Regions from separate parts of the Vibrio sp. STUT-A11 genome, predicted to be linked through region 2. Evidence: predicted binding sites of a transcription regulator. Region 2 holds the regulator's gene; each other region holds the start of a gene.
The links. Region 2 encodes PurR, which represses purine synthesis genes. Its sites were predicted from a motif close to TNANGNAAACGTTTNCNTNA; they were not measured.

Region 1 (7,207 bases), 450 kb from region 2:
AAACTTGCTCAACACTTATTTAGTAATATTTCCGATGATGACCTGGTCCAGCGAAATGAATCCGATCTCTATGGTGCCGTAATCAGCCTTTGGCACCATATCAACGAAAAAAAACCTGAAGATGTTTCTGTACAAGTCTTCAACCCGACCGTCAGTCGTCAAGGTTGGCAATCGACTCACACAATCGTAGAAATTGTTGTTCCAGATAGCCCGTTCTTAGTGGACTCAATCAAGATGGCCTTAGCTCGTCTAGATTTGGTGTCTCATCTTATGTTGAACAATCCAACTCAACTTCAACGAGATGAGAAGGGCCACATTATCGATGTAAACGGTGAAGGTGGTGTTCTTCAGTCTTTGTTCCATATCGAAGTTGACCGTCTTACCAGTAAAGAAGAGATGCTGGCTCTTAAAGCTGAGCTATTAGACATCCTTTCTGATACGCGCCTTGTCGTAAGCGACTGGAAAAAGATGGTCGACAAGCTGAAAGTCGTTACTGATCAACTTGAACAGAATAAAGAACGAGTAACGATCCAAAAGGATCGTATGGATGAAACTATTGCATTTTTGCGTTGGTTAGGTGAGCACAACTTCACCTTCATGGGTTACAAAGAATATGACCTTGTTGAAAACAATGGTGATACAGAACTAAATCCTGTAAAAGAGAAAGGCTTGGGTCTGTTTGCGGACGACAAGCGAGTTCGCAGCGTGAAACTGTCCGAACTGTCTGATTCAGCAAGACTAGAAGCGAAAAAGCCATACGCGCTGATCATGACAAAAGGCAATAAACCATGTCGTATTCACCGTCCTGCTTACACTGACTATATTGGCATCAAGAAGTTTGATGAAAATGGCAAAGTGATCGGTGAGCACCGCTTCACTGGCCTTTACACGTCGGCGGTATACAACCAAGCGGTTCAAAGCATTCCACTGATTCGTGAAAAAGTGGATCGTATCCTAACTGCAAGTGGTTACCGTCACGGATCATACTCATACAAAGCACTGCACAATATTTTAGAAAACTACCCACGTGATGAGCTGCTTCAAGCAAACGAAGAAGAGTTGCTGGAAGTCGGCATGGGCGTGGTGCAAATGCAAGATCGCGACTTGATTCGTCTGTTTGTACGTAAAGACCCGTTTGGCCGCTTCTTTAGCTGCATGGTCTACGTAACAAAAGACCGTTACAACACAGAATTGCGTCGCCAGACTCAACGTATATTCCAACAATACTTTGGCTGTGAGCAAGAAGTTGAATTCACCACTTACTTCTCAGAAAGTCCTTTGGCCAGAACGCATTACATTGTTCGTGTAGACAATAACAACATTGATGTAGACGTGAAAAAGATCGAGCAAAACCTAATGGAAGTTTCCACCTCTTGGGACGACAGACTTAAAGAATCCATCATCGCTAACTTTGGTGAAAGCAAAGGTCTTCCACTTTCAAAAGAGTACATGAGTTCATTCCCGCGTTCATACAAAGAAGACATGATGCCTAGCTCTGCAGTGGCAGATATTGAACGCTTGGAAGCATTAAGCGATGACAACAAACTGGGAATGTTGTTCTACCGTCCTCAAGAAGAAGCGGCAGATTCAAAAGCAGTACGTTTGAAACTTTACCACCGAGACGAGCCGATCCATCTTTCTGACGTAATGCCAATGTTAGAAAACTTGGGTCTACGCGTGATCGGTGAATCTCCGTATGAGATCGAGAAAACCAACGGTCAGACATTCTGGATCCTTGATTTCTCAATGCTGCATAAGAGCGAGAAAACGGTAGATCTTCGTGAAGCGCGAGATCGTTTCCAACAAGCATTTGCAGCGATTTGGTCTGGTAACTTAGAGAGTGATGGCTTTAACCGTCTTGTTTTAGGTGCTTCACTGACTGGCCGTGAAATCTCAATTCTTCGTGCTTACGCGCGCTACATGCGTCAAGTTGGTTTCCCATTCAGTCAACAATACATTGAAGATACGCTAAGCCACTACCCAGACCTAGCAACAGGTCTAGTTAAGCTGTTTACCAAGCGTTTCGATCCTAAGCACAAAGGTAGCGAGAAAGGTCAGAATGATCTTATCAAGAAACTGACTGAGCAATTGGATCGTGTAGAAAGCTTGGATGATGATCGTATCATTCGTCGTTACATGGAAATGATCATGGCGACGCTACGTACCAACTACTACCAAACTGACGAGAACAAACTGCCTAAGCCTTGGTTGTCATTGAAGATGAAGCCGAGTCAAATCCCAGAGATTCCACAACCGGTACCGGCATTTGAGATCTTCGTTTACGCACCGGATATCGAAGGTGTTCACTTGCGTGGTGGTAAAGTAGCACGTGGTGGTTTGCGTTGGTCTGATCGCCAAGAAGATTTCCGTACAGAGATTCTTGGCCTGGTTAAAGCACAACAAGTTAAGAACACGGTTATCGTTCCTGTTGGAGCGAAAGGTGGCTTTGTTTGTAAACGTCAACCATCTCTTACTACACGTGATGAGATCTTCACGGAAGGTCAACGTTGTTACAAACGCTTTATCCGCGCGTTGCTTGATGTCTCAGACAACATCATTGAAGGCGAAGTCGCTCATCCGCAAAATGTTGTACGTCACGATGAAGACGACCCATATTTGGTTGTTGCTGCAGATAAAGGTACTGCAACATTCTCAGACTTAGCGAACTCAGTCTCTGAGGAATACAACTTCTGGCTGGGTGATGCATTCGCATCTGGTGGCTCGAACGGTTACGACCACAAAGCAATGGGTATCACAGCGAAAGGTGGTTGGGAGTCAGTGAAACGTCACTTCCGTGAAATGGGCATTGACTGTCAAACCACGGACTTTACTGCTATCGGTGTTGGTGACATGGCAGGGGACGTGTTTGGTAACGGGATGCTGCTTTCTAAGCACATTCGTCTACAAGCTGCATTTAACCACATGCACATCTTCATTGATCCAAATCCAGATTCAGCGTCAAGCTGGGAAGAGCGTAACCGCTTATTTAATCTGCCAAGATCAAGCTGGGAAGATTACAACAAAGAGTTGATCTCCGAAGGTGGTGGCATCTTCTCTCGCCGTGCGAAATCGATCCAGTTAACACCTGAAATTCAGAAAATGTTGGGTACTAAGAAAGCTTCTCTGGCGCCAAACGATCTGATTAAGATGATCCTGAAAATGAAAGTGGATCTTCTATGGAATGGTGGTATTGGTACGTACGTTAAAGCTTCTAACGAGACGCACACTGACGTTGGCGACCGTGCAAACGACATGCTACGTATCGACGGTCGTGATCTGAGAGCGAAGGTTGTCGGTGAAGGCGGTAACTTGGGTATGACTCAGCAAGGTCGTATCGAATACGCACTTAACGGCGGCCGCGTGAACACCGACTTCGTTGATAACGTAGGTGGTGTTGACTGTTCGGATAACGAAGTAAACATCAAGATCTTTCTCAATGGTTTGGTTTCAAATGGTGATCTGACTGTTAAACAACGTAACCAAATCCTAGAGTCGATGGAAGATGAAGTCGGTGAAATCGTTCTTGATGATGCTTACTGTCAATCAGAGTCAATCTCTGTTACTGAGCAGCAGGGCGTCGGTATCGTTAAAGAACAGATTCGCTTCATCCATACTATGGAGAAAGCAGGGTTCTTGGATCGTGCACTGGAATACATCCCTGATGATGAAACGCTTCTAGAGCGTGAAAAGCAGGGCTTGGGTCTGACACGTCCAGAGCTTTCTGTTCTGGTTGCTTACGGCAAGATGGTATTGAAGCAGCAGCTTGTTTCTGACGAAATCGCCAATGATGAGTTCCATGCGAAACAGCTCGTTGCGTATTTCCCAAGTGAGTTACGCCGTAACTATAAACATCAAATGGTTAACCACCCGCTACGTGCAGAAATTATCGCGACAGCGCTGGCGAACCAAATGGTTAACGAGATGGGCTGTAACTTCGTCACTCGCTTGCAAGAAGAGACGGGGGCAAGTGTTGTTGATATCGCAAATGCTTACAGTGCAGCACGTGAAATCTTCGAACTAGAATCGATTCTAAAACAGACTCGTGAGCTGGATAACGTAGCGACAGCGCAAGCACAATACGAAATCATGTTCTATGTTCGTCGTGCTCTACGCCGAATTGCTCGTTGGCTACTGCGTAATCGTAGCGGCAAATACACTGTGGGTGAATTGATCAATCTTTACAAACAAGATGTGAACGTTATCAGCGAAACGCTAGATAGCATGCTTGTTGAGTCAGAAGTTGAAGAGCACAACGAACTCGCACAAGTTTGGATGGAAAGAGGGGTTGAAGAGAAACTGGCTCATCAAGTCGCGCGCTTATCAAGTCTGCAATCTGCACTGGATATTTCAGCAGTGGCAAGTGAAACAGGCAAAACGGTTGAGCAAGCATCTAAGTTGTACTTCAACTTAGGTGACCGTCTGTCTCTGCACTGGTTCTTGAAGCAAATCAATAACCAAGCTGTAGACAACAACTGGCAAGCGTTGGCTCGAGCAGCGTTCCGTGAAGACTTAGATTGGCAGCAACGTCAGCTAACCGCTCAGGTACTAAATTGCAACTGCGCGTCAGAAGAGTTTGATGTGATGGAAGCGCTTGATAACTGGATGGAATCCAATGAGCCGTCACTGCAACGTTGGGAAAGTATCCTAAACGAGTTTAAAGTTGGCTCAGTCCATGAGTTCGCGAAATTCTCGGTTGCACTGCGTGAGTTGGTATTGCTTAACTTAAACTGCTCACCAAGCGAGTAGGAGAGTTAGCGTTTTAGTCAAAGCCTCGTAGAGATACGGGGCTTTTTTGTACCTGATTACCAGGCCTTAGCGAAATTTAAGTTACGCTGTCACCATGAATTTAACTTTATATGTACTGAAATCGATTGCTTTTTTATAAATGATTATGAATTTTGCGATCGATTATTCATTGTAACCAACTGTTTTTAATAGATAATTAATTATGAGAAATATGATTTTACTTAATTCGTTCATTTTCATTGAATTACGATTAAAAACAGTAAATAATATTGACCCGTTTACACGGGGCTTTTTTCTTTCGGAGGCACAATGCTTTACCGTCTAGCCAGAACTGGCTTTTTCCAACTTGATGCCGAAAAGGCACATGATCTTGCAATTAAGAATTTCCAACGCTTTAACGGCACACCTCTCGATCTTTTCTATCGTCAACAATTACCAAATCGTCCAGTAGAGTGCATGGGGCTAACGTTCCGTAACCCTGTCGGTCTTGCTGCTGGTTTAGACAAAAACGGCGAATGTATCGAAGCGTTTGATGCGATGGGTTTTGGTTTCGTTGAAGTCGGTACCGTAACACCACGTCCGCAACCTGGCAATGATAAACCACGTCTGTTCCGTCTAGTGGAAGCAGAGGGCATCATCAACCGTATGGGCTTTAACAACCTAGGTGTTGATCACTTGGTTGAGAATGTGAAGAAAGCGAAGTTCGACTGTGTACTTGGTATCAATATCGGCAAAAACAAAGATACGCCGATTGAGAAAGGGGCAGAAGACTACCTGATTTGTATGGAAAAAGTATACGAATACGCAGGTTACATTGCGGTGAATATTTCTTCTCCAAACACGCCAGGATTACGTTCGCTTCAATACGGCGAGGCATTGGATGAGTTGCTTGCTGAATTGAAAGCAAAACAATCTGAGCTAGCAGAAAAACACGATAAATACGTGCCGCTGGCACTGAAGATCGCACCTGACTTGAGTGATGATGAAATCGTTCAGATTTGTGAGTCTCTGATTAAGAACAACATTGATGGCGTAATCGCAACCAACACCACGTTGGATCGAACCGTTGTTGAAGGTATGAAACACGCGAATGAAGCGGGTGGGTTAAGTGGTCGTCCGGTACAGTCTCGTTCTACCGAAGTGGTTCGTAAACTTCATGAAGCGCTTGGCGACAAACTGCCGATCATTGGTGTAGGCGGTATTGATTCTTATGTTGCGGCAAAAGAGAAGATGATGGCCGGAGCAAAGTTGGTCCAAGTCTATACAGGTTTTATTTATCACGGTCCAGGTTTAGTATGCGATATTGTTAAAAATCTTTAAAATATTTTAACAACTCGCTGAGTTTACATTAGTTATTACAAAAAAAGAGGACCTTGTTTCCTCTTTTTTTTTATTCGTTCATTTGTAAAATTTAAAAAATCATGAGTAGGTAATTAAGCGTCTTACCTCTTTACCACTGATTTAACTAGTCAAGAGAGAACGGAACAATGCTTAAACCCAGCGACAAATGGAATTGGTATTATGACGAGCATAAAGCTTGTTTAATGCTGGATTTAGGGGAGGAAATGATTTTCCAAACCAATCTAACCCGAAAGCTGTTAGTCAACTGCGCCTTCTCAAACAACGAATTTACTGTCGATGATGCTAGTGCGTTTCAGACCTTTAATGAACGTATTCGCTGTCTCGATATCAGTGAATACCGTCAAGCAGAACTAACCCTATACTGCGTAGCTGCTAAACGCTTCCATAAGCCAGTACAACCTAAAAGTTGGTTTTTCGATGCTCAGTCTTCTGGATATGAACCAGAAGAAGGGGATATGGTCTTCCTTACTAACCAATACTCTGAAGGTGTCTTCATTGTACTTGAGCCAGGAGAAACGTCTAGCTTGTGCCTTTATGTAGGACAAGATGAGTTTGTTCTTGATGGAAACAAATCCCTACCATTTGGTCAACCGATTAAAGTGATGCATGACCGTATGGCATGTGCAAGCCACCTATTTGTGATGGCTCCAATGGCCATGGTTGGATAACCGATTTAATTTCTTTATTTCGTTCCTTTGTTTGCCTTAATCGACCGCTTCAGGTCGATTTTTTTATCTTCACACTTCACTTTTTCCACATAAATGCCTCTGTAACTGTACATTTTTCGTGCACTTAATCATGAGGTAGGTCACTTTTATTCCACTTTTTTTAACTTAGCTTTTTCTAATGTTAGGCAACTTGGTGCTTAATATTTACCCATTTATTCCCCTATATCAACAGAATGTAATTTTATAACAACTATAAACCCATACTGGTATAGTCCAATTTAATGGTAAATAAGTATTCACTATCGCAGTAGAAACCGTTTAATGGTTAAAAGGAAAACGAGATGAAAGTTGATTGAAGTGCAAAATGTAGTAACTTTTAGATCAGCTAACTGGTGAGTGTTTGTGCTAACGGAAGGGAAAATACCTTTAAA
Region 2 (7,207 bases):
ACAGGGATCAATCGTAATGAGAGTAGGTAAGATGCCCCGTCTTTTTTGACGCCTTGGTTAATCGCGTTGAGCTTTGAACCAAATTTTGTTTGTACCCAATCTCGTAATAAGTAACGACTACTCAGAAAAGCTAACGTTGCCCCGATCGTACTGGCAAATGAGACGAGAAGTAAGCTAGTCCAAAAGCCGAATAGAGCAGCGGCTAACAGAGTGACGACCGCTGCACCGGGAATAGAAAACGCGGTGATCGCGACATAAGCGACGAAATAGAGCGTAACAGCAAAGACAAACCGTTGATCGATATAGGCGTTAAGTGCGTCTTGCTGGGCTTTAGCGTTCTCTAAAGTGAGGTACTGGCTAAAGTTAACGGCTAATAAAATTATCGTTAACAGCAGTATTAACCCAAAAACCAGTTTTTTATTCATTGTCGTACTCCAGAAGAACAGCCTTGCTCTAAAACGTTAACAGGTACCAGTAGTTAAATATGGTACTCATAACAATCATTTGATATACAAAATAACAGACAGTTTGAGGCTGGAAAAAATTTCAAAAAAAACCGCAGTCGAAACTGCGGTTTTTATACATCGAAAAGGTTTATCTCTTTCGGCTAAGAGAGCGCACTTTTTAGCTCTTCCCTTCGAGATTGGGGAACAACGCTCCAATGAGTGCCGTTAATCGCCCCTTCTAAAGCCCATAGCAACTCAATGCTTACTTTTGCGGAGTGCGTATCACGTATCGCTTTGTAAGCGCCTAATGCGCCAGTTTCCTCAAGTTGTTCTACTGATTTAATACCAGCTTTCTTAAGCATTCGTTCTGTCGCTAGTCGTAAATTGGGTAGATCTTTCAACCTGTCAGGTTTACTACTGGCTTGCTGCTTTTTTTCTAAATTGGCTTGTTCTAACGACTTCTTCGCTACTTCTATCAAGCGTTCACTGGATTCCCATAAGTCGTCGGAAATCGCATAGTACTTAGTAACGACCGGGAAACCACGTTTCTTGTAAACGTACGGTTTTAGTCCTTGCTTCTCGAAGTTAGATGAAGTTTGTTGGTCTGCTCGTATATGAAGTTGATCATTCACAACCAGTGCAAACATCGTTTCATCAGCGAAAAGTCCGAAGCCACCAAACATTGAGCGCGACTTGATCGTACCAAGTGCCTCAAATAGCTTCATAGAATCTTTGAGTATCGGTTTATCCATGATGTGTTATCTCGGTGTAATTAATATTACGCCACCAAAAGTCAGGTCCGAGAGAGTAGCAAATACATGCAAGCACAATGTCATTAAAGGGTAAACTCATTATATGCATATTTGCCATCGGTAACCCCGCTACCTTCCATTTATCGAATGGTTAAGGCCGGAAGCTTTGCGTCCCACCCTTTCGGATGGTTTGCCCTGTGCGTGACAGGTAGAGAATACTTTTTATCTTGAATTAACATCACATTTCAGAGATCAAATTGTGATATTGCTTCAATAAAACGACCATGTTTTATGGGTTTAGTTTCGTATTTGAGATTGAAGGCTGAGCACAAGTTTGAGGCGATGTGAGGTGGATCGTGTTTAAAAAAAACAGTAACTTATAAAGCGTTTGCTGACTAAAGTGAACAAAAGGGTGATAAAGTTATTTTTCCGGACAAAAAATAAGCGCTCAGGTGAGCGCTTACTGGTCATTAATTGAGTTTTTTCACTGTATTTCGAACGACCAACTCTGGCTGCATTTCAAAAATGCGTTTTTCGTGTTCTTTGTCTTTAATACGTTCAAGCAGAATCTCGAAGGCATTTTTACCGACACGACGCTTTGGTTGGTGGATCGTTGTTAGCGGTGGCGAAAAGTATTCTGCCAACTCGATATTGTCGTAACCGATGACGGATACCTCGTCAGGAATCTTAATGCCATTCTGTTGTAGACGGCTCATGAGACCCAACGCCATGGTGTCATTGAAACAGAATACGGCTGTTGGGCGTTTTGCCATTGCGGTAATTTTGTCTGCGACCAAAACAGCGGTATCACATTCAAAGTTACCTTCAAAAAACCAGTCTTCGTTTACCGGTAGGTTTGCTTCTGCCATTGCTCGACGGAATCCAGCAATCCGCTCTTGGCATGCGAGTTTTTCAAAGTGACCACTTAAACAAGCAATATCGGTATGACCGTTATCAATCAGATACTTAGTCGCGATGTAACCGCCTTCCTCTGAGTTATCCATGATTTTGTCTGCTTGCGAGCTTTCTGGACCCCAATCCATGACTACTTTTGGAATATCAGCGTGACGGTCAAGCATTTGCTTCAGCTCTTCTGTCAGGTCGGAACACATCACCAGTATGCCATCGACACGCTTTTCGGCGAGCATGCGAATGTAATCTCGTTGCTTTTCATAAATACCACCAGTGTTACACAAGATAAGTGTGTAGCCTTGGCGGTAGCAGTAACTTTCTACACCATCGATAACTTCAGAGAAGAATAGGTTGGTAGATTGCGTTACCAACATACCGATAGTTCGCGTTGAGTTACATTTTAAGCTACGAGCAACCGCACTTGGTGCATAGTTAAGCTCATCAACCGCTTTCATTACTTTTTCTTGCGTTGCTTCTGCAACAAAGCGCGTTTTGTTGATAACGTGCGAAACAGTGGTGGTAGAAACGCCGGCTAATCGAGCAACGTCTTTTATAGTGGCCATAAATGGTGTCCTGTATCGAGCTACTAATATACCGTGGAAGATAAACCTAGTGCTGAGTGTTTGTGTAAACTTAGCGCAACATTAACAATGGCGCTGAGTCTGTTTAGCAGTGGTTACTCCGAAGTCGGTAGAGGGTAAGTAGCAACAGCGGTCGATAATGCTCATTTTCTTCAACCGAGTGAAGAAAGGTCATCAACCTATTAAGAAAACACAAAAACCGCTTTATTTCAGCGGTTTACATAAAATCATATTTAATCGTTTGCGTTCACATTTTAGCCCTATGCGAGCAGGCTGGCAATAATTTCAGCAATGGTTTTGTGTCTCTGAAGTCACATTTTGATTGCTAGAAAGCGAGCGCTTGGAACAATTTTAATAGTTAACGAATAAAAAATAGGGAACCTAATAGCCAGGCTCCCTAAAACAGGCGGCAATTATTCACCAAGAAGGTAAGCGCTGTCCAGTTTACAAAATGCAATTAATAGTTGCGCGACGCTGGCGTAGAAGCCAAAGTCATCCAATTGCTGACACTTTTGCGAGAATTGTGGTAACCAAGACATGAGTTGACCTTCGATAAATGCATTTTGTTTAACGAAGGCTGCTTCCATATGTTTTTCTTGTTCAAACTCATTAGAGCGGATGATCATGTTACCCAAGAAGTCCAGTTCTACCGCTAAGTGGTCGGCTGGTTCTTTTAGATTGTCGTCAACTTGGACACCATACTCAGCCATCAACTTTTCCATCTCTTCTGCTGGCTTGTCATTGAGCAAACCAGATTCGCCAATGTACATAGAAGCGTAGGGAAGCGCACCGTACTTTTCGGTTTTTAAGAACAGCTCACAAAAGTCCGCAGCAAGCTCTAGCTGAGCATCTGCGCGGTCTTGTAGGCGGTTCAGTGCGTCTACAAGGTTATCTATCGAGGGCTTGAGAGATTCATTTTCACCTAAGCCCGCCAAAAAGCTACGAATTTCGACACTATGGTAAGTCTCCAATTCTTTGTCTGTTAGTTCTTTGGCGAATAAGCTAGAAAACCACCAGTAAATTTCGGCACGTTTTTCATTAAAAGCTTTCACTTCTTGCATTTTAGGCTCCTGAATGATGCTCTATTTCTGGCACCACAAAATCAAATTCAGATATCCTTTAAGTGTAATCAATTAAAATGAACAGCAGTAACTATAACTATGATGTTTTATAGAGAAATATGTCCATTTGTTAACAGGGCTTGGTAAGCTTGTTTTGAATCAACAAAATCACTAAATCTTGCTTTTTAGTCCGCCTATGACTAGAAATGTTAATAGTTATGAATAGAATACATCTCGAATGATCAATGACAGAAAGTGGTGTAAATGAGCTATCACGTATTAGTCGTAGAAGATGATGTTGTAACGCGTAGTAAGCTAGCGGGTTATTTTCAAAATGAAGGTTATATAGTCAGTGAAGCAGAGAGTGGCACGCAAATGCGTGAGGTACTGCAAGCTGGCGATGTTGATCTTATCATGCTGGATATTAATTTGCCGGGTGAAGACGGCCTGATGCTTACGCGCGAATTACGCAGCCAATCGGATATTGGTATCATATTAGTTACAGGACGCACGGATAGCATCGACAAAATTGTTGGCCTGGAAATGGGGGCTGACGATTACGTCACCAAGCCTTTTGAACTTCGTGAGTTATTAGTTCGCGTTAAAAACTTGCTGTGGCGTATTTCGACCGCACGCAATGGGACAAGCAAGACAAACGAAACCAACGAGCAACATATTGTTCGTTTTGGCGAGTGGACGTTTGATATTCAACGTCGAGCGTTGAGCCGCAATGGTGAGCCAGTAAAACTAACCAAAGCCGAATACGAGCTTTTGGTGGCGTTGTCGTCTTATCCGAATCAAGTGCTGAGTCGTGAGCGTATTTTGAATATGATCAGTCATCGTGTGGATGCGCCCAATGACCGTACCATAGATGTATTAATTAGGCGTATGCGTGCCAAGATGGAGTTTGATCCCAAGAACCCACAAATTTTTGTCACGGTTCATGGCGAAGGCTACATGTTTGCCGGGGATTAATACCCAAAAAACAAGCTCAACAAAAGGAGAGCGCTAGCTTAAAGCCAATCGCGTAACGATTTTATCTGTGTCATTCCAGCGAGCTCAAGCGAGACTAGGAATCTAATCGCAGCGCGCTGAGCTGTTAATGAAATAATTTCGGCTATAAAGTGCGCGGAAATTAGATCCTGAATCACACTCCTTCGTCGTTGTTCAGGATGACTGGAGACTTAAACATGCCGTTAGCTACTAAACGAACGGCATTTAGCCGTTGCTCTCCTTTTTTGTTTCTCAAAGTTACCTTACGTAAAGCACTCGACGCATGAGCTATTGAGGTTCTACCATCGGCGTTTGTCCTACCATATCACGCAAGCGTTGCCAGATACTGCCAAGATATTCATGCCAAAACAGTTCGGTTTGCTCCAAGTAACGCGCTTTCGGTGAGTATTTATCCCAAGCTTGATTGACTTCTTCGATGGCCAAGAAGTTTGTCGGTGCTGGGAGGGGTTTAATCCCTGCTGCATTAAATTCATACAGAGCTCGGCTCATGTGGCTGGCCGAGGTAACTAAAACAATTTCCTTTTGCTGGACGAACGCCGCAGCCTGACGTGCTTCTTCCCAAGTATCTTTTGCATCTTCCAATAAAATAATATCGGATTTCGCCACACCTAGCGCCAGAGCGACGTTTGCCATCATACGCGCATGGCTGATTTCAGATCCGCCGTCATAGCCGGAAAGAATCAATTTAGCGCCAGGATACATGCGCAAAATACGAATGCCTTCTGTTAAACGCATTAGCGCGGCACGACTTAACTGAGAAGTGGGTGGAATTTCGTCATCGATAACGTGACCATTGCCTAGCACCATCACGTAATCGATGGTTCCAGAAACGGGTAGAAACGCTTTGTGTTCACGTTCCAGTGGCATAAGAAGCTTGGTTGAAACAGGCTGGAAGGCAACAAGGAAAATGCCGACAAAAGAGAATAAAACAACGAAGCAGCCGGTTTTACGCTTAGTGGTAAAACTAATGAGAGCCAGGCCCAATAATCCTATCAGCAGCAATGCTGGTAAGGGCATGAGCAAAGCTGACACTACTTTTTTCAGCTCAAACATACATAAATAGTCCGAAAAAACATCAATTGAAAATAAAAATGAGGGTATTCCTCTTTATTCCTGCTTTCCTTGTGCCAGAATAGCGACACAATCCGTTATGATAACTCAGCAGAAGTGACAGAAGACCGCAATTTCGACGATATCGCCCACAAATTTGCAAAAAATATTTACGGCTCCGATAAAGGGGAGATCCGCCAAATCATTGTGTGGGAAGATTTTCTACAGATTCTAAGTGAATTAGAGGCAGACCAGCAACCCCTAGAAGTTTTGGATGCGGGTGGTGGTTTAGCACAAATGTCTCAAAAGCTTGCTAAGCTCGGACATCGTGTCGCGTTATGTGATCTATCTTCGGAAATGCTGCAACTAGCCAAACAGGATATTGAAAATAACGGTTTGCTTGAGCAGTATCGCCTGATTCATTCACCTGTCCAGTCCATTGGCGAGCACATGGAAAGCCAGGTGGATCTTGCCATGTTTCATGCGGTGATGGAGTGGTTGGTCGATCCTAAAACCGCTCTCGAAACGGTATTGGAGCAAGTGAAACCGGGAGGCATTGCATCGGTGATGTTCTATAACCACCATGGTTTAGTCTACAAAAACGTGGTTTGTGGCAACATTCCTCATATTTTGGACGGTATGCCTCACCGGAAAAGATTTAAACTACAGCCGCAAAAAGGCTTGAAACCAGAAGAAGTCTACCAATGGATAGAAGACTCGGGGTTCAGTATTTGTGGTAAATCTGGTATTCGCTCATTCAGTGATTACATAGGAAATATGCAATACATGGGTGATTACGAGTTTGAAGATGTGTTGGCGCTAGAAAAACAACTTTGTCGACAAGAGCCATACCTCTCATTAGGTCGCTACATTCACGTGTGGGCCAAAAAGAAAGAAAACAGGAATAACAATGAGTGAGATGACTCTCGATGCTGCAGAACAACCTATTGATGAATTGGTTGGCTGGGTTAAGCAGCAAGATTTCTCGTTGAACCTGACCACAGAGCGCTTGGCATTTTTAATTGCCATCGCAGTACTAAGTAATGAAAGGTTTGACGATGAATTGGGTGAAGGTGAACTGCACGATGCGTTCGCTATCGTCACTCGATTATTTGATGAAACGGGGGAGGCCTCTGCTTTCAGGGCAAACAATGCCATCAACGAGATGGTTAAGCAGCGCCTTATCAGCCGTTTTGTCAGTGAAGTGACAGATGGGGCGAGTATCTACCGCTTGTCGCCACTGGCGATAGGCATTACTGATTACTACGTGCGTCATCGTGAGTTCTCAAAACTGCGCCTTTCTATTCAGCTGTCTATGGTTGCGGATGAAATGGCGAAAGCAATTGAAGCAGCCCAAAAAGGTGGCACACCGGGTCACTGGAAGAAAAACG
Region 3 (7,207 bases), 340 kb from region 2:
CGTTGAGCGTGGTATTTCTCACCTGGCAGAAATCTTCGTGCCTCTGTTACCGGCCATTATCACAGGTGGTCTGATTCTTGGTTTCCGCAATGTGATTGGCGACATCAAAATGTTTGATGGCCAGACACTGACAGAAATCAGTCAGTTCTGGGCGACGGTGCATTCATTCCTATGGTTGATTGGTGAAGCTATCTTTTTCTTCTTACCGGTTGGCGTCTGTTGGTCAACGGTGAGAAAGCTCGGTGGTACGCCGATTCTGGGCATCACGCTGGGTGTGACTCTGGTCTCTCCACAATTAATGAACGCCTATTTGATCGGTAAACAAGCGCCTGAAGTGTGGGATTTCGGTTGGTTTGTGATTGAAAAAGTGGGTTATCAGGCTCAGGTTATTCCAGCAATGCTCGCTGGTATCGCGTTGGCGTATATCGAAAAATACCTTAAACGTATCACTCCGTCTTACTTGTATCTCGTCGTGGTGCCATTTGTTTCCATCATTATTTCGGTGATTCTTGCGCACTCTATCATCGGTCCATTTGGCCGCATGTTAGGTAACGGTGTGGCATTCGCTGCTAAGGCTGCCATGACCGGAGACTTTGCCATCATTGGCTCAACGATATTTGGCTTCCTTTACGCGCCATTGGTGATCACAGGTATTCACCATACTACTAACGCTGTGGATTTGCAGTTAATGCAAGAGCTTGGTGGTACCCCAATCTGGCCTCTGATTGCACTGTCAAACATTGCGCAGGCATCAGCAGTGGTCGGCATTATTATCATCAGTAAAAAACAAGACGAGCGTGAAATCTCTGTTCCAGCAGCAATCTCCGCTTATCTGGGCGTTACTGAGCCTGCGATGTACGGTATTAACCTGAAATACAAATTCCCAATGCTGAGCGCAATGATTGGTAGTGCTTGTGCGGCGGCAGTTTGTGGTAGCGCTGGCGTAATGGCGAACGGTATCGGTGTGGGTGGTTTGCCGGGCATCTTATCTATTCAGCCTCAGTTCTGGGGTGTATTCGCATTAGCAATGTTGGTAGCGATAGTAGTCCCAGCTGGTTTGACGCTGATTCTTTATAAGCGCGCAAAAGCGAAAGGTGAACTTGAAACGGCAAGCGCGTAATCAACTTAAACAAGCGATGGCAGCGCATAATGTCATGCCATCGCTTTGTTTCCTAATTTAAAACAGCCATTCCTGACTACGTCATTTTGAACTCAGGAGTGCTTGATCTTTAACCATGACTGTCATGGTGACTTTTTAATTTAATGGTAAGTAGGTGTTAGAAATGGCAATGACCAAGCAAGATAACAGCTGGTGGAAAACCGCAACAATCTACCAAATTTACCCGAAGAGTTTTTGCGATAGTGACAGCAAAGGTACGGGTGATATCAAAGGGATCATTTCTAAACTGGATTATTTAAAGCACCTTGGTGTGGATGCGATTTGGCTAACGCCTGTGTATGCATCGCCAATGATCGACAACGGCTACGATATATCCGATTACTACTCGATCAATCCTGACTTCGGCACCATGGCTGACTTCGATGAGTTACTGGCGGAGGCGCACCAGCTGGGTATCCGAATTATCATGGACATTGTCGTCAACCATACCTCAACGGAGCACTCGTGGTTTCAGTCCGCATTGGGTGACAAAAACAGTCCATATCGGGATTACTACATCTGGAAAGATCCGGTAGAGGGGGCAGAGCCCAATAACTGGCAATCCAAGTTTGGTGGAAACGCATGGGAACTGGATGAAGCAACCGGTCAGTACTACTTGCACCTGTTTGCCAAAGAGCAAGCGGATTTAAACTGGGAAAACCCAGTCGTGCGTGAAGAAGTCAAAGACGTGATCAGCTTTTGGGCAGAGAAGGGCGTGGATGGTTTCCGCCTGGATGTGATTAATCTGATTTCCAAACAGCAAGATTTCCCAAGTGATGATATTGGCGATGGACGTCGTTTTTATACCGATGGTCCACGAGTACATGAGTATTTGCAGGAAATCAGCCAAGCGGTATTTCAAAAGTACGGCAGTGTAACGGTTGGAGAAATGTCTTCGACAACACTTGAGCACTGTCAGCAATACTCGTCTTTAGATGGCAAAGAGCTTTCTATGGTGTTCAATTTTCATCATTTGAAAGTGGATTACCCTAACGGTGAAAAGTGGACCAAAGCACTGTTTGACTTTCTTCAGCTCAAACAAATCTTTAATCACTGGCAAACCGGGTTAAACGGTAAAGGCTGGGGAGCGCTGTTCTGGTGTAACCACGACCAACCACGTGTCGTGAGTCGACTCGGTGATGATCAGCAGTACCGCATTGAATCAGCGAAGATGCTGGCAGCGTCTGTTCATATGATGCAGGGCACGCCTTACGTTTATCAGGGGGAAGAGATTGGCATGACCAATCCGGGTTATACCGAGATCAGTCAATATCGCGATGTTGAAAGTACCAACATGTACGACATCATGGTTCATCGTGATGGCGTTTCCCACCAAGAGATGATGGCGATTCTGGCGCAGAAGTCTCGTGATAACTCTCGCACACCCATGCAGTGGAATAGCCAACAGCATGCAGGTTTTACCAAAGGAACGCCTTGGCTCGAGGTCGCGCAGAATTATCCGCAAATTAATGCGGAGTCAGCAGTAGCGGATTTAAACTCGGTCTTTTATTTCTACAAGCGTTTGATTGAGCTGCGCAAACAGGTCCCGGTCATCACGGACGGCAGCTATGAAGATTTGCTGCCAGAGCATTCGCGTATTTTTGCGTATGCTCGCCAGAATAAAACCCAGACGCTTTTGTGTATCAATAATTACTATGGGGAAGAGGTGGAATGTGTCTTGCCAGAGCGTTTTGAGATGGCGAAAGCGAAGTGTTTGTTGTCCAACTACCATAATTCAGCAAGTGTGGTTGCTTCACATCATCAGGCATTGCGCCCGTATGAAACTCGAATCTTGTTGATTGAAGATTAAGAGAACGCCCCTCTAGGACTTTTGTCCTCACAAAAGGCTTTGGAATGCTCCCCAAAGCCTTTTTCTTTTTCGTCGAGGTTTATTGAGAGCCGTAAGTGACAGAGTATCGATGTGGCTTGTGGTTCATGGCGAGTACCAGGTTGAGCGCAAACGCCCCTAAAGCTGACAGAGCGATTATCCAAGGTGACACGAAGAACATCGATGCCAATACGATACACACATCAATCGCCATCTGACTCTTGCCGACTGAAATGCCAAATTTATCCTGGATAAACAAGCACAACACGTTAAAACCGCCCAGACTAGAACGATGACGGAATAAGATCAGCATACCTAATCCCATTAATAACCCGCCCGCGACAGCGCAATAGACTTCATTGATGGACTCTAATGAAATCAGTAAATAAAGATGATCGGCAAAAATTGAAACTAAAGCACCAGAAATGACACTGTTGATGGCAAAATGACGGCCAAAGCGTTTCCAGGCTAACAGATAAAAAGGGCAGTTAGCTAAAAAGTACAGCACACCAAAGGTAAAAGGTGTAAATTGGCTAATAAGCAAAGCCAATCCGGTGGTTCCTCCAGTCAGGAGTTGCGCGGATTGGAGAAAGAAAACGCCTTGAGCTACCAAAAAGGTGCCCGTGAGAATTGCTATCCAGTCTTCTTTTAGCGAGTGTTTTTCCATCAAAGTTGCAGTCATCGGTGAGAAATAAGGCGAGCATAATAGTAAAAAGATGATCTTTTCGGTAGCTAGAGGCCGAAATTTACGGTAAACCTATGTAATTGCTGTTTTACAGGGTGTAAAGCGCAAAATTGACAGTAATGACTGTTGTTTAAATAATTGCAACATCGACATGATATTTATTACTCGTCATCATGAAAAAACTGCATGAGAAAAATTTAAATTTTCTCTTTATGACCTAGATCAAATTATGTAGAATGCGCGCCATTAGGGTGACGGAAACGTTTGCGCTCGGTCATTAAACAGTTTTTTTGCCAATTTCAGTACTAATCTGAGTCAGGAGATACAGATGCTTAAGCGTGATATGAACATCGCAGATTACGATGCGGAACTGTTCGCAGCTATCCAGGAAGAAACTCTTCGCCAGGAAGAACACATTGAACTTATCGCTTCTGAAAACTACACAAGCCCACGTGTAATGGAAGCTCAAGGTTCTCAGCTAACGAACAAATACGCTGAAGGCTACCCAGGCAAGCGTTACTACGGCGGTTGTGAGTACGTAGATAAAGCAGAACAACTAGCAATCGATCGCGCGTGCGAATTATTCGGTTGTGAATACGCAAACGTACAGCCTCACTCAGGTTCTCAAGCAAACAGCGCAGTATACATGGCGCTGCTTAACCCGGGCGACACAGTACTAGGCATGAGCCTGGCACACGGTGGTCACCTGACTCACGGTTCTCCAGTAAACTTCTCTGGTAAGCACTATAACGTTATCCCTTACGGTATCGACGAAGCTGGTCAAATCAACTACGACGAGATGGAAGCGCTTGCGATTGAGCACAAGCCTAAGATGATCATCGGTGGTTTCTCTGCTTACTCTCAAATCGTTGACTGGAAACGCATGCGTGAAATCGCAGACAAAGTGGATGCTTACCTATTCGTAGATATGGCTCACGTTGCTGGTCTTATCGCGGCAGGTGTTTACCCAACACCAGTACCATACGCACACGTTGTAACGACAACGACGCACAAAACACTAGCAGGTCCACGTGGTGGCCTTATCCTGTCTAACGCTGGCGAAGACATGTACAAAAAGCTGAACTCAGCTGTCTTCCCTGGTGGTCAAGGTGGTCCTCTAATGCACGTGATCGCTGGTAAAGCGGTAGCGTTCAAAGAAGCAATGGAGCCTGAATTTAAAGCATACCAAGCTCGCGTTGTAGAAAACGCGAAAGCAATGGTTGCTCAGTTCCAAGAGCGTGGTTACAAAATCGTTTCTAACGGTACAGAAAATCATCTGTTCCTGGTTGATCTAATCGACAAGAACATTACTGGTAAAGAAGCGGATGCAGCACTAGGCGCAGCGAACATCACAGTAAACAAAAACTCAGTACCAAATGACCCACGTAGCCCATTCGTAACGTCTGGTATCCGTGTTGGTACGCCAGCAATCACTCGCCGTGGCTTCACAGTAGAAGACGCAAAAGAGCTTGCGAACTGGATGTGTGACGTTCTTGATAGCATCGACAACCAAGAAGTTATCGAAGCAACAAAACAGAAAGTGCTAGATATTTGTAAGCGTCTACCAGTTTACGCATAATTGTTCTTCATAGAGTAAGCCGATTTCGGTGTCGAACATACTCATTTGCTCGCGCAAACTCCGTGTGTTCTCCTTGAACTCGACTCATCTACTTTGAACATTGATATATGAAAGGTCCTCAATTGAGGGCCTTTTTGTTTTTCTGGCATATGGAAAGAGTTTGTCATTCGTTATAGCGAAGGGTGAGTGTGGTTAGGGGATGGCTACCGACACTGTCCCCTTCAAAATATCCAAACCACGTCATTCCGACGAGCCTAGGCGAGATCAGGAATCTTGTTGCGGCACACTCTTTTACTCAAAGTCTTCCCCAAAGTCATCTGTACTCTGAAAACAGATTCTGAATCACGCTCCTTCGTCGCTGTTCAGAATGACGGTGGTGGAATAGCTTTTGAGCATCACTTACCAGATACAAAAAAGGTTGGCGAAGCGCCAACCTTTTTAGATTTAGAATCAATAGATTACTTGATTTCGATACCTTGAGCCTGCATATCGGCATGGTATGAAGAGCGAACAAATGGACCACACGCGGCGTGTGTAAAACCAAGTTCTAGGGCGATCTCTTTAAGCTCATCAAACTCTGATGGCGGAACGTAACGTTCTACTGGCAAGTGGTGACGGCTTGGCGCCAGGTACTGACCAAGCGTCAGCATAGTTACACCGTGTTCGCGCAGATCTTTCAGTACTTCGACGATCTCTTCTTTAGTCTCGCCAAGACCCATCATCAGACCTGACTTAGTCGGTACATCTGGGTGCTGTTCTTTGAATTTCTTCAATAGTTGCAGAGACCACTTGTAGTTTGCACCCGGACGAGCTTTACGGTAAAGACGTGGCGCAGTTTCCAAGTTGTGGTTGAAAACATCTGGCGGGTTATCTTTCATCAGATCAAGAGCTACGTCCATACGACCACGGAAGTCAGGAACCAGAGTCTCAATCTTGATGTTAGGGTTCAATGCACGGATCTCGCGGTTACAGTCAGCGAAGTGCTGTGCACCACCGTCACGCAGATCATCACGGTCTACAGAAGTGATTACTACATACTTCAGCTTCATATCAGCGATGGTTTTCGCCAGCTTTTGTGGCTCTTCTGCTTCAGGAGGAAGAGGGCGGCCATGAGCAACATCACAGAACGGACAGCGACGAGTACAGATTGCGCCCAGGATCATAAAGGTCGCAGTACCGTGGTTAAAACATTCAGCCAGGTTAGGGCAAGATGCTTCTTCACATACAGAGTGAAGCTTGTTCTTACGCATTGCTGCTTTGATGTCTTGGATTCGCTGGCTATCGGCTGGTAGCTTGATCTTCATCCAATCAGGCTTACGCAGCACTTGTTTCTGCTCTGTAGGCATGTTCTTTACTGGAATCAATGCCATTTTGTCGGCGTCACGATATTTAACGCCTTTTTCCATCTGGATTGGTTTGCTCATGCTTTATTACCTTGAGAAGGTGCTTCTGTGCTGAATTCCACTTGCTCGTAGTCGAGCAAAGTAACGAGTTCTTGTATTAGTTGCTTTTCTACAGCTTCCACATCGTCCGGTCCACCCACTTGGCTGACCTGAACCATTTCCATACCTTCGTACCCGCAAGGGTTAATACGCAGGAATGGTGTTAAATCCATATTGACGTTTAAGGCGAGGCCATGAAAGGAACAGCCTTTACGAATACGTAAGCCGAGAGAGCATATTTTCTTGCTATCGACGTAGACACCAGGCGCGTCTGGTCTTGCTGCAGAGTCGATATTGTATGCTTTTAGCGTGTTGATCACGAGGTTCTCGATGTTGGTAACGAGATCTCGTACGCCTAATTTTTTACGGCGCAGGTTGATCAAGAAATAAGCGACTAACTGGCCCGGACCATGGTAAGTCACTTGACCGCCGCGGTCACTTTGCACGACAGGAATATCGCCAGTGTTGATCAGGTGCTCGGCTTTACCAGCCTGACCCTGGGTAAATACTGGGT

Region 1: pyrD (quinone-dependent dihydroorotate dehydrogenase) is a predicted target of PurR. The motif match lies at 4,860-4,879, and genes of this name have one in related genera.
Region 3: glyA (serine hydroxymethyltransferase) is a predicted target of PurR. The motif match lies at 3,925-3,944, and genes of this name have one in related genera.

What each region holds. Positions count from the first base shown of each region.
Region 1 covers NZ_AP026763.1:1,800,638-1,807,844, reverse strand. The annotation lists gene OO774_RS08600 (NAD-glutamate dehydrogenase) at 1-4,746, shown strand, start outside; gene pyrD (quinone-dependent dihydroorotate dehydrogenase) at 5,056-6,066, shown strand; gene OO774_RS08590 (cell division protein ZapC) at 6,234-6,776, shown strand.
Region 2 covers NZ_AP026763.1:2,246,098-2,253,304, reverse strand. The annotation lists gene OO774_RS10575 (TVP38/TMEM64 family protein) at 1-425, opposite strand, end outside; gene OO774_RS10570 (TfoX/Sxy family DNA transformation protein) at 608-1,198, opposite strand; cyclic di-GMP riboswitch class I at 1,315-1,403, opposite strand; gene purR (HTH-type transcriptional repressor PurR) at 1,669-2,673, opposite strand; gene torD (molecular chaperone TorD) at 3,105-3,752, opposite strand; gene torR (two-component system response regulator TorR) at 4,017-4,727, shown strand; gene elyC (envelope biogenesis factor ElyC) at 5,034-5,819, opposite strand; gene cmoM (tRNA uridine 5-oxyacetic acid(34) methyltransferase CmoM) at 5,934-6,734, shown strand; gene mukF (chromosome partition protein MukF) at 6,727-7,207, shown strand, end outside.
Region 3 covers NZ_AP026763.1:2,581,940-2,589,146, reverse strand. The annotation lists gene treB (PTS trehalose transporter subunit IIBC) at 1-1,120, shown strand, start outside; gene treC (alpha,alpha-phosphotrehalase) at 1,284-2,969, shown strand; gene OO774_RS12160 (YitT family protein) at 3,049-3,654, opposite strand; gene glyA (serine hydroxymethyltransferase) at 4,001-5,251, shown strand; gene lipA (lipoyl synthase) at 5,710-6,675, opposite strand; gene lipB (lipoyl(octanoyl) transferase LipB) at 6,672-7,207, opposite strand, start outside.